DNA from 4 places in the Lentibacillus daqui genome. Region 3 is predicted to be linked to each of the others. Evidence: riboswitches for the same ligand, from Rfam matches in the RefSeq annotation. Region 3 holds a riboswitch; each other region holds the start of a gene.

Region 1 (3,614 bases), 1.5 Mb from region 3:
CAAATGCGAAAAGGGTGCATAATAGTATATGTTTACCCGTTTATCTTGGCTAGTATATCATGTTTTTATCATTGATTTGGCATGTTATAAAATTGTAATAATAAGACAGGGGGACTCCTGCTAAAATCATCCATATCTAGTGGAACACACACAGAAGCCATTATTTCTTGCAAGTTGTGATTATGATTATAGCATACATGTTTTGTCGCGAAAATGATGTAAAAAAAGAAGGCCGTACCCATATAGGGTCAGCCTCCAAAACCTTAAAAAATTGTTATACCTCAACAGTCAGTTGTTCGGATGTGTTGTTGCGCAAACGTATAAATGTTTCATTGGGGTTTAATCCGGTGATAACCGTAATTCCGCAAGCTTTTGCATGTTCCAGTGTTGGATCGGTTTCATCCGGTTGTTCTATCCACAGGATCTTTCCTTGTGCATTAATAAACTGTTCCAGCGTGCTGGCGGGGACAGGTCCTTTTTTCAACCAAGCTGCATCAATTGTATCCGGCGCTTGGGTCTGTTCATTTACTTCGACGATTTGGAATCCATACTGTTGTAATTGCTGTAATTCCTGTTTGCTATGATCTTGGCCAATTACTGCGATTACTTTTTGTCTTATCGCACCAGCTTCACGGGAAAAAGGGGATGAAAGCAGCCATTTAATGGCATCATTCCCGGAAGATTGGATAGTTGGCTTTGTATCGGTAGCTTTGGCAATAGCCTGATCCAAATCAATTAAAATATCATCCACATTTTCGACCCCGATAGCAAGGCGGACAAGTTCTTCGGATACACCGCTTTTTTCCAAGTCTTCCGCACTTAATTGCTGATGGGTTGTGGATGCAGGATGAATAATCAGTGATTTCGCATCCCCGACATTCGCGACATGTGACCAGATCGAAATATTGTCAATCAATTTCCTTCCTGCTTGCCTGCCACCTTGAATACCGAACGTGATGATGGAACCAAAACCGTGTTGCAAATATTTTTGAGCCAATGAATGGGAAGGGTGGTTTTCCAATCCAGGATAGTTGACCCATTCCACAGCTGGATGCGCCTTGAGGTATGCGGCGACTTCTAGCGCATTTTGATTATGACGTTCGACACGCAAATGTAAGGTTTCCAGTCCTTGCAATAGCAAAAAGGCATTAATGGGACTTAGGCATGCTCCGATATCCCTCAGTAATTGCGCCCGTAATTTTGTTGCGAAGGCAGCCGGTGCCAAGTCTGCATAGCGGAGGCCGTGATAGCTCTCATCCGGTTCGGTAAACCCGGGGAATTTTTCGTTGTCCCAATTAAATCGTCCACCATCGACAACAACACCACCAATGGAATTTCCGTGGCCACCGATCCATTTGGTAGCAGAATGGATCACAATGTCGGCTCCCCATGTTAAGGGCTTTGCGCAATACGGGGTAGCAAACGTGTTGTCCACAATTAACGGGATATGATGTTCGTGGGCGATGCTGGCAATTTCCTCCACATCAAGCACATTCAGACTCGGATTGGTAATAATTTCTCCATAAATTGCTTTCGTTTTTGTTGTTATCGCGGAACGAATGGCATCAAGGTCTGTCCCGTCAACAAATTTCACCTTAATTCCATAACGGGGCAAAGTGGTGGAAAACAAATTATAGGTTCCGCCGTACAAGTTGCTGTCGGCAATAATTTCGTCACCGGCACCAGCCAGATTCAGAATAGCTAATGTAATTGCTGCCATGCCGGATGAGGTGGCAACTGCTGCTGATCCATCTTCCAACTGGGCGACTCGTTCTTCAAAAACAGCACACGTTGGATTGCCAAGTCGTGTGTAGATATTGCCTGGTTCAGCTAATGCAAATAAGTTTTGCGCATGTTCCGTATCGTTAAATACGTAGGAAGTCGTCTGGTAGATCGGAACACTGCGAGATCCTGTTGTTGGATCTGGTTCCTGCCCTGCATGAAGCAACAATGTTTCTAAATCGTGCGAATGAAAGTTTGACATCAATGATTCCTCCTAAGGTAGTTGGGTGACTGATTATTTCAGCCAATGCTTTAATTCTGTAAGGATTGCTTGTATCACAGTATAGCAATGACTTTGATCGAGCGTTGTAATTGACGTGGGGGGATACGAAAAAACGCCCTTCCTTAAGAAGAGGGCGGATAAGAACGTTCCTCCTCTTATCTTCCAGATCGACAAGGACCTGTAGGATGTAGCACCTTTCATGACTGCTTTTTAGCCTGATGGTTGCCGGGTTTCGCAGGGCCTAATCCCTCCACCGCTCTTGATAAGAGATATAAAAAGGTTTTGAAAAATTTAATTTAATAAAAAGTATAAACCTGAGTAGTGTCATCTGTCAACTGTTATTTTGGGAATTATCATGGCTCATTAGCGAAATCGCTTTGCTGTCTTTGTCCCGAGTCTTTGTCCCGACTTAGCGGGTCCCTCTCCCGTCCCGGAGCGTACTCTACCGACTTCGCGAGTCTCTGTCCCGTCCTCGGTGCATTCTCTCCCGACTAGGCGAGCCCCTCCCGTCCTGCTTGCAGCTCCTCTAAAATCTTAACAAGGAGGGGATTCAGTTTAGCGAAAAAAGTGTGTCAATAATTCAGAAAACACTTTCGAATATTGGTATTTTCCGATATCATGGATGTAAAGAAAGAAAGCGCATAAAGGGGAGAGGAATATGGCTAAGCGATTTAAACATTTGGAAACATCTGTCATACATGATGGTTATGATGCAAAAGATATGTTGGGAAGTTTAACACCACCATTATTTCAAACATCAACTTTTACATTTGCAACTGCTGAACAAGGGGAACGCCGATTCTCCGGGGATGAGGAGGGCTATATTTATTCACGAATTGGCAATCCGACTGTAACGGCATTGGAAGAACGAATGGCCGCGTTAGAACATGGGGAGCGGGGGCTGGCATTTGGCTCCGGGATGGCTGCTGTATCGGCAGTTTTGATTGCATTAACCAAGGCTAATGATCATATTGTCTGTTCATCCGGGCTGTATGGGTGTACATTTGACCTGTTAAGCATGATGGAGGAAAAATACGCGATAACCCATAGCCTTTCCAACATGAATTCCGCTGATGAGTTGCGAAAATGTATCAAACCGGAAACGGCCTGTATTTATGTGGAAACGCCGATTAATCCAACCATGAAGTTGATTGACCTGGCAATGGTTGCAAAAGTAGCCAAGGAATTTGCGATCCCGGTTGTCGTTGATAATACGTTTTGTTCGCCATATATACAGCGCCCGCTTGATTTGGGATGTGATATTGTTGTTCACAGTGCTACTAAATATATCGGTGGTCATGGGGACGTTATAGCTGGTCTTGTTGTTGGATCCAAAGACTTTTTGGATACTGTACAAATGTCCACCCAAAAGGATATCGGCGGTATTATTTCACCGTTTGATGCATGGCTGTTAATTCGTGGGCTTAAAACGTTGCCAGTTCGCCTTGATCGGCATTGTGATAATGCTGAACAAATTTTTACCAAGCTTAAAGACCATCCAAAAGTCGCGAGCATTTATTACCCGGGTGATCAAGCAAATCCATCTTATGCCATTATGGGAAAACAGATGAAACGCGGTGGCGGTATGATCTCCTTTGAAATAAAGGGA
Region 2 (3,614 bases), 1.3 Mb from region 3:
ACTTGTTGCAGTCATTCGCCATGCGCTTGCCAACAGTGCTTTGCCCGTTGATGCGGTACAGTTAATTGAGGACACAAGCAGGGAAACAGCCAAAGAATTGTTCCATTTAAATGATTACCTGGATGTGCTAATCCCTCGCGGCGGTAAGAATTTAATTGATACCGTTGTACGTGAATCCACTGTACCAGTCATCGAAACTGGTGCTGGTAACTGTCATATTTATATTGACGAAGCAGCTGACCCTAAGATGGCTGAAGCGATTGTCTTAAATGCCAAGCTACAACGCCCATCCGTTTGTAACGCGATTGAATCACTAATCATTCATGAAAAGTGGCTGAAGCAAAACGGTGTAAGCCTGTTAGAAAAGCTGGCTGAAAATGGTGTGGAGATCCATGGGGATGAAGCGGTATGTGCAGCCTTTTCCCAAGCAAAACCGGCAACTGAAGAAGACTGGTATACGGAATATCTTGGCCTTTGTATCAGTGTGAACCAGGTTGACTCATGTACAGCAGCGATTGAGCATATTAATCATTATGGCACGAAACATTCGGAGGCGATCATTACGGAAGATAACGAGCATGCCAAGCAATTTTTACAGCTGGTTGATGCAGCTGCTGTTTATCATAATGCCTCGACCAGATTTACCGATGGTGCTGAATTTGGCTATGGAGCGGAGATCGGTATTAGCACACAAAAGCTGCATGCGCGTGGACCAATGGGATTGCGTGCATTGACATCAAGTAAATTTTATATTTATGGGAATGGACAGGTGCGAAAATAAAATAACTACCATTACCACGCATATTAAATGATGAAATAGGGTCAGCCCGTCCTCACCAATCGGGGAGGGGCTGACCTTTCACATTTTTCAGTTTTCGTTAAGCTTTTAACCGATAATCCAAATTATGCTTCTTCAATGTCTCATCATTCCCAAATAAAAAGTGTTTTTCCATATTAGGGGAGTACTTGGAATTAACGGTTTCCACGCCAGCTGCCTCCGCTACTGCCCGCAACATGGCAGGAGAAGCTCCACAGCATAAACCAATATAATTGATGCCGATGCTTTTTGCCTCTTTGGCCCATTCCGCCAGTTCATATCGATTATGATAGAGCGGGTCAAGTGCTGTTGGGAAAGTTGTTTCTAATGGTAAGTGGCAACTGCACCCACCATCTGGCAAGTTAAAGAAGGTCGGATGTTCATCAGTCGTCCGGTATGGGATTGGTAGTCCTCCAACATATCCATCAACGTTATGACGGATGTTGGCAAGGTATGGCTGCATCGTATTTGGTCCACGGAAACAATTCATCCCAACGACGAGTGCACCTTTTTCGGAAAGAAGTTTGCAGGCCTCTTCCACCGTGTAGCCATCCCGCAAGATATTTTCGCCCATTAATCCAAAGGTGATAACAGCCGGTAAGCCCTGTTTAGTGATTTCTTCCAATGCAATCAGTGCTTCCTCGTAATAATAAAATGTTTCACCATTAATGAAGTCAACTCCTTCTTGTTTGCACCAAGTTACCATTTCCGCAAACATGCTGCGGACTAGTTCCTTTGACTCGGGATTTTTCGGGTCAAAGATATTCGTGTTGGAAATATTTCCGGCGACAAGCGCCTCTTCAACCGGATGTTCCTTGGCGACCTCTTTTGCCAGACGGATAGCACTCCGGTTTAATGGCTCCAACAAATCTTCTTTACCTATAATGCGCATTTTCTCACGGTGGGCATTATATGTAAAAGCCAGTACCACATCTGATCCCGCATTCATAAAATCGCGGTAAGCTTGTTTTAATGCCTCTGGATTATCCAGTGCGACTTCTGGAACGAACGAGCCCGCCTGCAGATATCCCCTGCGCTCCAGTTCAAATAAATATCCTTCCCCGGCAATAACCGTACCTTCTTTTAACCGTTGTTCCAAACTACGCTTCGTCATTTTGTTTTCCTCCCTGTATACTTGGATTTTAAATTATATGGTAGCAAAAAGCCTCTTCTTACTGTCGATAAGAAGAGGCTTGGCACCGTGTGTTTAAGCATTTCTTATCTTCAAGCATTACGCTTCTGGAATTAGCACAGTACATACGCCTGTTGCTGAGGTTTCCCAGGGCCAGTCCCTCCACCTCTCTGGATAAGAATAAATTCAAATATTTATTCAATTATTAATACATACTATACGGGCAACTTAATCAAATGTCAAGCGAAAATGGGACACGAGGACAGGTTCGACGCCCACCATAAATTGGAAAACCGCCTATTCGTCGATAAAATCGCAAAAACCGCTGATAAATGTAGTTGAATTGTTGATAAACGATAAAAAAATCGCCGATAAACATTTGCTCTCCCTTTGGCTTGGACAGAAGAACGCCCCTATTCCTAATTAAATCAAGTCCATGCTCAGGTAACGTTCACCGCTGTCAGGCGCCATGGATAGTACTTTTTTTCCATTGCCTAATCGTTTGGCAACTTCAATGGCTGCATACACCGCAGCAGATCCGGACAGACCGATAAAAATCCCTTCCTGTTGCGGTAATTGACGGTACATGTTAACGGCATCTTCGTCCTCGATTTGCATAATTTCGTCATAGATGTCGGTGTTTAAGATATTCGGCACAAATCCGGGGCTTGTGCCAACCAGTTTATGTTTGCCTGGTTTGCCACCCGACAGGACAGGGGATCCCTTAGGTTCTGCAACAGTGATTGTCAGCCCGGGAATTTTTTCTTTCAAAACTTCCCCGGTACCGGTAATTGTTCCACCGGTTCCTGCTGTACAAACAAATGCATCGAGTTTGCCATTCATTTGTTCGTAAATTTCCAGCGCTGTAGTTGTCCGGTGAATATCGGCGTTTGCTTCATTTTCAAATTGCTGTGGAATAAAGCTTCCCGGAATTTCCTTTTGTAGTTCCAGAGCCTTTTTAATGCAACCGGGCATCTTTTCTTCGCTAGGGGTGAGGACTACCTCGGCTCCGTACGCTTTCAAGATATTTTTTCGCTCTGCGGTACTGTTATCCGGCATAACCATAATGGCCTTATATCCTTTTGCCGCGGCATTCATGGCCAGGCCGATTCCCGTGTTGCCACTGGTTGGTTCAATAATGGTTGCTCCAGGCTTCAGGGTACCTTTATCCTCCGCAACTTTAATCATATTATACGCTGCCCGGTCCTTAACGCTTTTACTTGGGTTAAACTGTTCCAATTTCACGTAGACATCTGCTGCATCCTCAGGAACAATTTTATTTAATTTCACAACGGGTGTATCCCCAATTAATTGTGTCATATCCTGTGCGATTTTCATTCATAAGTCACTCCCTTATCCATAAATTTTTGTTGGCATGTAACTGCTGAGTGGTTCATCCACCAGTAGTACCGAGTCATCAAAGCTAGAATTAGTATGGTTGAAATTCAAGCTAGTTACACAATGTGCTAAGAAGAAGAACTTTTCGGGATCACTGAAAAAATACGCTTTACATTGATCGAACCAAATGCAAAGTTGATCGAGAACACATGAAAGTTGATCGACCTGGGTGCGAAGTTGATCGATAGCGCATGAAAGTTGATCGACCTGGGTGTGAAGTTGATCGACCCAGATGCAAAGTTGATCGAGAGCATATAAAACTCGATC
Region 3 (3,614 bases):
GTGAACGTTTAAGTGATTATATTCATTTGTAAAAAGCTACTAAATTGAATGCCAGAACAAGGGTAACTAGAAGCATGTACATAAAAACAAAGCCTAGATAATTTATTGAAAGTTCTAACCAGGATCATTGACATATGTTCCCTACAATGATAAGGATAAAGTATAAAGACCGGATTGTACTGGAGGAGTTTCACCGAAGCGTAAAATAAAGGGAGATAGGAAAAATGAATAAAAAATTAATGATGATGTTGTTAGCGGGGTTGTTGTCAATGGTATTAGTTGCATGTGGAAATAGTGAAGAAGATAAAGAGGATACAAAATCAGATACAGAAAAACAGGAAGATGAAAAAGAAATTAAAGTAGTAACTGCGGATCTATTCCATAAAAAGTTTTTCAATGATAGCTTTGGTATGGACGCACTTGGGGTATATGGGACTTTAAAAAATGAGGGTGAAACACCTGTAATTATCTCTGATGTGGAAATTACACTGTTTAATGATGAAGATAAGGCTATAGAAGTAAATACTGGTCAGGAAGATATTTTTAATAGTACGGCTATTGCTCCAGTTGTTATGGATGTTGATGAAAAAAGCTTTATTAATTTATATTTAGACTACAAGGACAAATACAAAGAATTAGACCACGTAGAAATTGATTATGAAGCTAAGCCAATATCAGCGGATAAACTAGTAAACATTGAGCTTGATAAAGATTCTATTAATCCAATGGGAGAATTACAGGAACCGGAAGAATGGAAAAAAGAAGATATGTCTGAAGGAACGATTCAGGGGAGGGAAGACATTCCTGTTACTGATGCAGATATTACCTTTAATATTGAAAATAAAGATGACAGAGACGCCAAGTACTATGCAGGTATTGGTGTTTACGATGAAGATGGGGAACTGCTGGGAACAGTTTTAGATACAGAGGATCTAGAAGATGATCATGTTCTTAAATCTGGAAAGGTTAAAAATGTCGAGGCATTAGACTCAGTCCCATTCAATATGGATAATATAGATCATGTAGAAGTTTACGTAGGTGGGATAGAGGCAGACGAAAGTGACTATTTGGAGGATTCAACTGTTGAAGAGGCTATAGAAGGGCACTTTAGTGAAGAAACTGATCAGAAAGAAGATAGTAACAAGTCCAATGATAAGGAGGAGGATTCAGAACTAGATCAAAACGATAAAAAAGAAACAGCTTCTTTAGACAGTTATTCAGAAGAAGAAATTGAATATGCTCGTGTCTGGATGCAGTTTATGGAAGTACAGGATATTACAGAACTAAATGTTAACAAGGTATCAGTGGGGACGCCTATTAATCCTCACGTTGATAAAAGTTCTAATTATCCAGAAGATGTTGTGATTCTAACTTCAGACATGACAGCAAATGGTATTATTACTTATTCAAGTAATGGAGATGGAACCATTAATATTTACCCAATTCCTTCACAATTTCCTCCAGAGGAATTTATTCAAGAGGAGGAAGGAATGGATATGCAGGAATACACTCAGTATTTAACGGATAATACTGAAAAGATGGATGTAGCCCCTTTAGATGATGATAAAGTGGCAGAGTTCCTAGACTCAGTAGATATTAAATATATGTAAACACCGTATATTTTACTATCAAGCCCCTTTGTAAGATTTTTTAATTGTCACTATTATTGTTGGTGACTTAAATATAAATAGATCCCAAAGGCTCATAGGGCTTCTATGATACAACAGAATAACGGATAAAAACATTGACATAAACAGGTGTTTTCGTTACGATAAATGACGAACGGACTCTCTTATTCAGAGTTGGTGGAGGGACAGGCCCGATGAAACCCGGCAACCATCACAAACGTGTGAAAAGGTGCTAATCTGATGCAAGGATAATTCCTTGAACAATAAGAGCGAAAGGCCACGAACCCTTTCCTCCATACGGGAAAGGCTTTTTTTGTTTTTAAGGAAATTGTATTCAATTAAAAACATGCATCATCCAAGATGTTTGAACAACATGTATGATAATCAATAATGATGAGTTCCGTACCAAAATTAAAGGGAGAGATTTGGCCTATGGCTGCAAATCGACGTTTATTCACATCCGAATCGGTCACGGAAGGGCATCCTGATAAAATTTGCGATCAGATTTCGGATGCGATTTTGGATGAAATTTTAGCAAAGGATCCAAACGCCCGTGTCGCTTGTGAAACCACTGTAACAACCGGTTTGGTATTGGTTTCTGGCGAGATAACGACGAGCACATATGTGGATATTCCGGCAATAGTCAGGCAAACGATTAAAGATATCGGTTATACCAGAGCAAAATATGGTTTTGATGCGGAAACATGTGCTGTACTTACAGCGATTGATGAACAATCGCCCGATATTGCCGAGGGTGTAGATACCGCCTGGGAAGCACGGCAAGGCCGAATGTCGGATGAGGAAATCGCGGCGATCGGTGCCGGGGACCAAGGCTTGATGTTTGGGTTTGCCTGTGATGAAACAGAAGAGTTCATGCCAATGCCGATTTCGTTGGCGCATAAAATGGCAAAACGTTTGGCGGACGTGCGAAAAGATGGCACACTTGATTACTTGAGACCGGATGGGAAAACCCAGGTAACAGTAGAATATGATGACCAGGATAATCCGGTAAAAGTGGATACAATCGTTATTTCCACCCAGCATCACCAGGATATTTCAACTGAACGAATTGAAAGGGATTTGCTTGAGTATGTCGTTCGCCCAGTCGTTCCGGCATACCTGCTGGATGAAACAACGAAATATTTCATTAATCCAACAGGCCGCTTTGTTATTGGCGGTCCACAAGGGGATGCCGGATTAACGGGACGGAAAATTATTGTTGACACATACGGAGGATATGCCCGTCATGGCGGCGGTGCATTTAGTGGTAAAGATTCAACCAAAGTGGATCGCTCCGCAGCATATGCCGCCCGTTATGTTGCCAAAAATATAGTTGCTTCCGGGCTTGCCAAAACATGTGAAGTACAGCTTGCGTATGCAATTGGTGTCGCTGAACCAGTATCGATAGCCATTAACACGTTTGACACGGGAACAGTTAATGAAGAAAGATTGGTTGAAGCGGTTCGAGAATTGTTTGATTTACGCCCAGCCGGCATTATTCGTATGCTTGATTTACAACGGCCTATTTTCAAAAAAACAGCTGCCTACGGACATTTTGGCCGAACCGACATCCTATTCCCATGGGAGAAGACGGATAAAGTTGAGGAATTAAAAGCATTGGTACAGATATAAGAACAATTGGTATGACTTTTCGTTATTATTATATATTTTTTGAGCCGATATTCTTATCGAAATAGGTCATCGTTTGTGATATACTCAAAAAGATATGATTACGAGAGCAAGAGAGTGAGGCTAAAGCCAATGTGTGGATTTATCGGAATGATTCGCAATAAGCCGGGGTTGCCAAATGAAACGGCAATACAGGCCTTTGAGCGGCAAAATAACATTATAACCCATCGTGGACCCGATGACGAGGGTTATTTTCACGATCATTATGTATCGTTTGGATTTAGACGTTTAAGCATTATCGATATCGAAAGTGGTCAGCAGCCACTCAGCTATCAAAATGAAAAAATATGGCTTATT
Region 4 (3,614 bases), 1.8 Mb from region 3:
GGACACCATTACCTCGAGAAGTAGTATAAACGGTACAGCATTGCCCGTGCGCAACAATAGTCACGCCCGCATCGGCACAGACACTGGAGGGGCAGGTGTACATTGGAATGGCATTAGTTTCCGCTGGTTGCCATATGATTTTGAGATTTACAGTAAAACGGTGGATCGCTACGGCAAGGATAAAATCCCCAAAGATATGACCATTCAGGACTGGGGCATTACCTATGACGAATTGGAACCGTATTACGACAAATTCGAAAAAACTGCCGGTATATCCGGAGAAGAAAACCCAATCGGGCCCAAGCGTTCAGATAAATATCCGAATCCGCCGATGCAGGAGACCGCGGTTACCCGGCTGTATAAAAAAGCCGCGAAAGAACTCGGATATCATCCCTATCACATACCATCTGCCAACGTCACCAGGCAGTACACGAACCCGGACGGAGAAACCATTAACGCCTGTATGTATTGTGCATTTTGTGAGGAATATGGCTGTGACTTTGGTGCGAAGGCGGATCCGATTGTAACTGTACTTGCAACTGCCGAAAAGACTGGCAATTACGAACTGCGTAATCAATGCACTGCCACCCGGGTTACCCATAGCGGCAATCGGGCCAACGGGGTTATTTATACCGATACCTCAACCGGTCAGGAATACGAGCAACCTGCTGACATTGTTGTGCTTGCCGGATTTGTTTTTACCAATAACCGGTTATTATTATTATCTGAGATTGGCGAACCATACAATCCTAAAACTGGAAAAGGTATCATCGGCAAAAATTTCACCGGCCATTTTTCCAATCTCTCTACCTATGTCGGTACCCGCGGCTTCTTTGAAGATAAAAAATTCAATCTGTATGCCGGTGCAGGTGCCCTGGGTACGACGATTGATGACTTTAGCGGTGATAATATCGACCATACCGATCTCGATTTTCTACATGGGTATGAAGTGCATTACTTCCAGACGGGAATGCGGCCAATTGCCAATAACTAAGTTCCAAAAGGTACACCAATCTGGGGGAAGGAATTTAAGAAAAATTCATTGCACTACACGAATCGCAATATCTTCCTGACCCCACAGACCGCATTTTTGCCAAACAAGAACAGCTACATGGACCTGGATCCAACGTACACCGATTATCTTGGCAATCCGCTGCTCAGAGTAACCTGTGAATACCAGGACTATGATATCAGCCGCACCCGTCACGGTATTAACACTTCCAAAAAAATCGTGGAAAAAATGGGCGCTGATATCGTGGATGTCGATGAAATTGATGATGATACGCAATTCGACCACAAATTTTATACCGATCATTTCTTCGGTGGCGCAATCATGGGCGACAAACCCGAAACGTCAGCGGTAAACACCTACTCACAGATGTGGGATATGGAAAACCTATTCGTTGTAGGCGGCTCTTCCTTCCCACATAACAGTAATTACAATCCAACCGTTACTATCGGTGCATTCGCTTACCGTGCGACAGAGGGAATGATTCAGTATTTAAAAAATGGAGGAGGAATAGTTTCTTAGGAGAAAAGGGAATAAGTATTTTACTTGTTTGATTCATTGAATATATTTTATTGGCTTGGGGTTAGTATCTGTTACTTTTATAAACATTCAAAAATCCCTTGACATTTAGTATCGTCACGTGTAACGTAAATATTAATAATTTAATATAATTTTTTCTTATCCAGAGAGGTGGAGGGACTGGCCCTTGGAAGCCTCGGCAGCAGACTCGGAATAGAGTACTGTGCCAATTCCAGAAGCGTCATGCTTGAAGATAAGAAGAGCGAACAACTATGATCGTGAAACCTCTTCTTAATTCAAGAAGGGGTTTTTTGATTCCATAAAGGCCCCCCACATAAACTAGACAGGAAGGAGCGGTGTTGCAGGAATATCTGAACCTATTGATTTTAATCATCACAAAAAAGAAAGAGGGTATATTACATGTCGATTACATTAACCAAAGCACCATTTAAAGCTGATCTTGTTGGCAGCTTGCTCCGTCCAGAAAATTTGCATCAGGCGAGGAAGGCATACAAAGAAGGAAGCATCTCCGCTGAACAACTGCGCGAGATTGAAACGAAGGAAATCAAGCGCATTGTTGACAAGCAGATTGAGGTCGGTTTAAAAGCCGTGAGTGACGGAGAGTTCAGACGCCGCTTCTGGCATACAGATTTCCTGGAACATTTAAATGGTGTAGAAGGCTATGTTCCTGAAACTGGATTCATTTTTCATGGTGAGGAGGAAACGGAAAAGTATGATGTACGAAACATTGGCAAGATCTCGTTCAATCCGGACCATCCGTTTCTAAACGACTTTGCCTTGTTTCATGACATTGTAGATGGCCGGGCAGTTGCCAAACAAACGATTCCAAGTCCTAACCAATTGTTTAATCACGGCATTCGCGATGAAAGTATCTATCCGGATATAGAGGAATATGCAGATGATATTATCCAAACCTACCGGGATGCATTACGGGCGTTTTATGATGCTGGTGTACGATACTTACAATTTGATGATGTGTATATTGCCGGGCTTTCGTCACCAGATATTCCGTTCAATGACGGTACATATAATCGGGAACAATTAATTGATTTGGCATTGCGAGTTGTCAATGGCGTGCTGGAAGGAAAACCGGATGATTTGCATGTGACAACCCATCTCTGTCGCGGTAATTATCGATCCAACTGGGCATTTGCAGGAAGTTATGAACGGATTGCACCCACATTATTTGCCAAAGAAAATGTCAATGGATTCTTTTTAGAGTATGACGATGATCGTTCCGGTGATTTCAAACCATTGGAATATATCCCAAATGGAGGGGCACAGGTTGTACTTGGCCTGGTCACTTCCAAATCTGGTGAGCTGGAAGATAAGGAAAAGATTAAAGCACGAATCGAGGAAGCATCACAATATGTACCGCTTGAACAACTAGCTCTAAGTACACAATGCGGATTTGCCTCAACCCATCATGGAAATAAATTAACTGAGGAAGATCAATGGAGGAAGCTGAAGTTTATTGTCGAGATCGCCAATGAAGTATGGGGATTTTGATCATTGGTACAATCTCGAAATGTCTTCGGTTAAGGATATTCAAGGGTCTCTGTAGTGTTGTGGGGATAGTCTGGATTTTTATTAGGAACTTCCTAATGGAGGAGTTCCTTTTTTATTGAAAACATGCAATGAGCATACAATGACTGTTTCATATTTTCAGCTATCAAAAGAAACAAAAACAAACATCCCCCCTTGATGCTTGGGGGGGATGATCCTACCAGGAACGTATTGCTCCATCGTCCAAACAACCGGGACGAATGACACCTTTGATAAAGTTTTGGCTAGTTGGCAATGACACCAGATGAGCCAGCCATTGTTCTTTTTCCTTATCCGGGATCCTGTGGACAAAACTTTCTGCAGTAACCTGAAGAATCGCATCATCGTGACTAATTCCAAAGTCCAAGGACCAGCCACCGGTTTTGGAAATTCGTCCAGACGTATCGGTTCGAATGATTTTATAATCGTCCTTTTCTTTATAGGAATCTAACACAGATGCATCCAAATAGATTGGTAGTTTTTCAAGCTGTCCATCCTTTAGCGCTTTTGAGAATAGCTG

What was found. Region 3 has a riboswitch for S-adenosylmethionine ahead of metK (methionine adenosyltransferase). Riboswitches for the same ligand answer to the same signal wherever they lie in the genome.
Region 1: it holds a riboswitch for S-adenosylmethionine, as region 3 does, so the genes downstream of both, O2S85_RS17820 (O-acetylhomoserine aminocarboxypropyltransferase/cysteine synthase family protein) here and metK (methionine adenosyltransferase) in region 3, are expected to answer to the same signal.
Region 2: it holds a riboswitch for S-adenosylmethionine, as region 3 does, so the genes downstream of both, O2S85_RS13440 (homocysteine S-methyltransferase family protein) here and metK (methionine adenosyltransferase) in region 3, are expected to answer to the same signal.
Region 4: it holds a riboswitch for S-adenosylmethionine, as region 3 does, so the genes downstream of both, O2S85_RS16545 (5-methyltetrahydropteroyltriglutamate--homocysteine S-methyltransferase) here and metK (methionine adenosyltransferase) in region 3, are expected to answer to the same signal.

What each region holds. Positions count from the first base shown of each region.
Region 1 is NZ_CP114176.1:3,573,192-3,576,805, reverse strand. Features, by position in the region: gene O2S85_RS17820 (O-acetylhomoserine aminocarboxypropyltransferase/cysteine synthase family protein) at 275-1,984, opposite strand; SAM riboswitch class I at 2,158-2,274, opposite strand; gene megL (methionine gamma-lyase) at 2,664-3,614, shown strand, end outside.
Region 2 is NZ_CP114176.1:2,652,055-2,655,668, reverse strand. Features, by position in the region: gene O2S85_RS13445 (glutamate-5-semialdehyde dehydrogenase) at 1-781, shown strand, start outside; gene O2S85_RS13440 (homocysteine S-methyltransferase family protein) at 879-1,931, opposite strand; SAM riboswitch class I at 2,033-2,130, opposite strand; gene cysK (cysteine synthase A) at 2,373-3,287, opposite strand.
Region 3 is NZ_CP114176.1:1,350,729-1,354,342, forward strand. Features, by position in the region: gene O2S85_RS06840 (YdeJ family lipoprotein) at 225-1,610, shown strand; SAM riboswitch class I at 1,790-1,898, shown strand; gene metK (methionine adenosyltransferase) at 2,061-3,260, shown strand; gene asnB (asparagine synthase (glutamine-hydrolyzing)) at 3,390-3,614, shown strand, end outside.
Region 4 is NZ_CP114176.1:3,309,078-3,312,691, forward strand. Features, by position in the region: gene O2S85_RS18955 (GMC family oxidoreductase N-terminal domain-containing protein) at 47-994, shown strand; gene O2S85_RS18960 (GMC oxidoreductase) at 1,091-1,531, shown strand; SAM riboswitch class I at 1,685-1,788, shown strand; gene O2S85_RS16545 (5-methyltetrahydropteroyltriglutamate--homocysteine S-methyltransferase) at 1,949-3,058, shown strand; gene O2S85_RS16550 (hypothetical protein) at 3,273-3,614, opposite strand, start outside.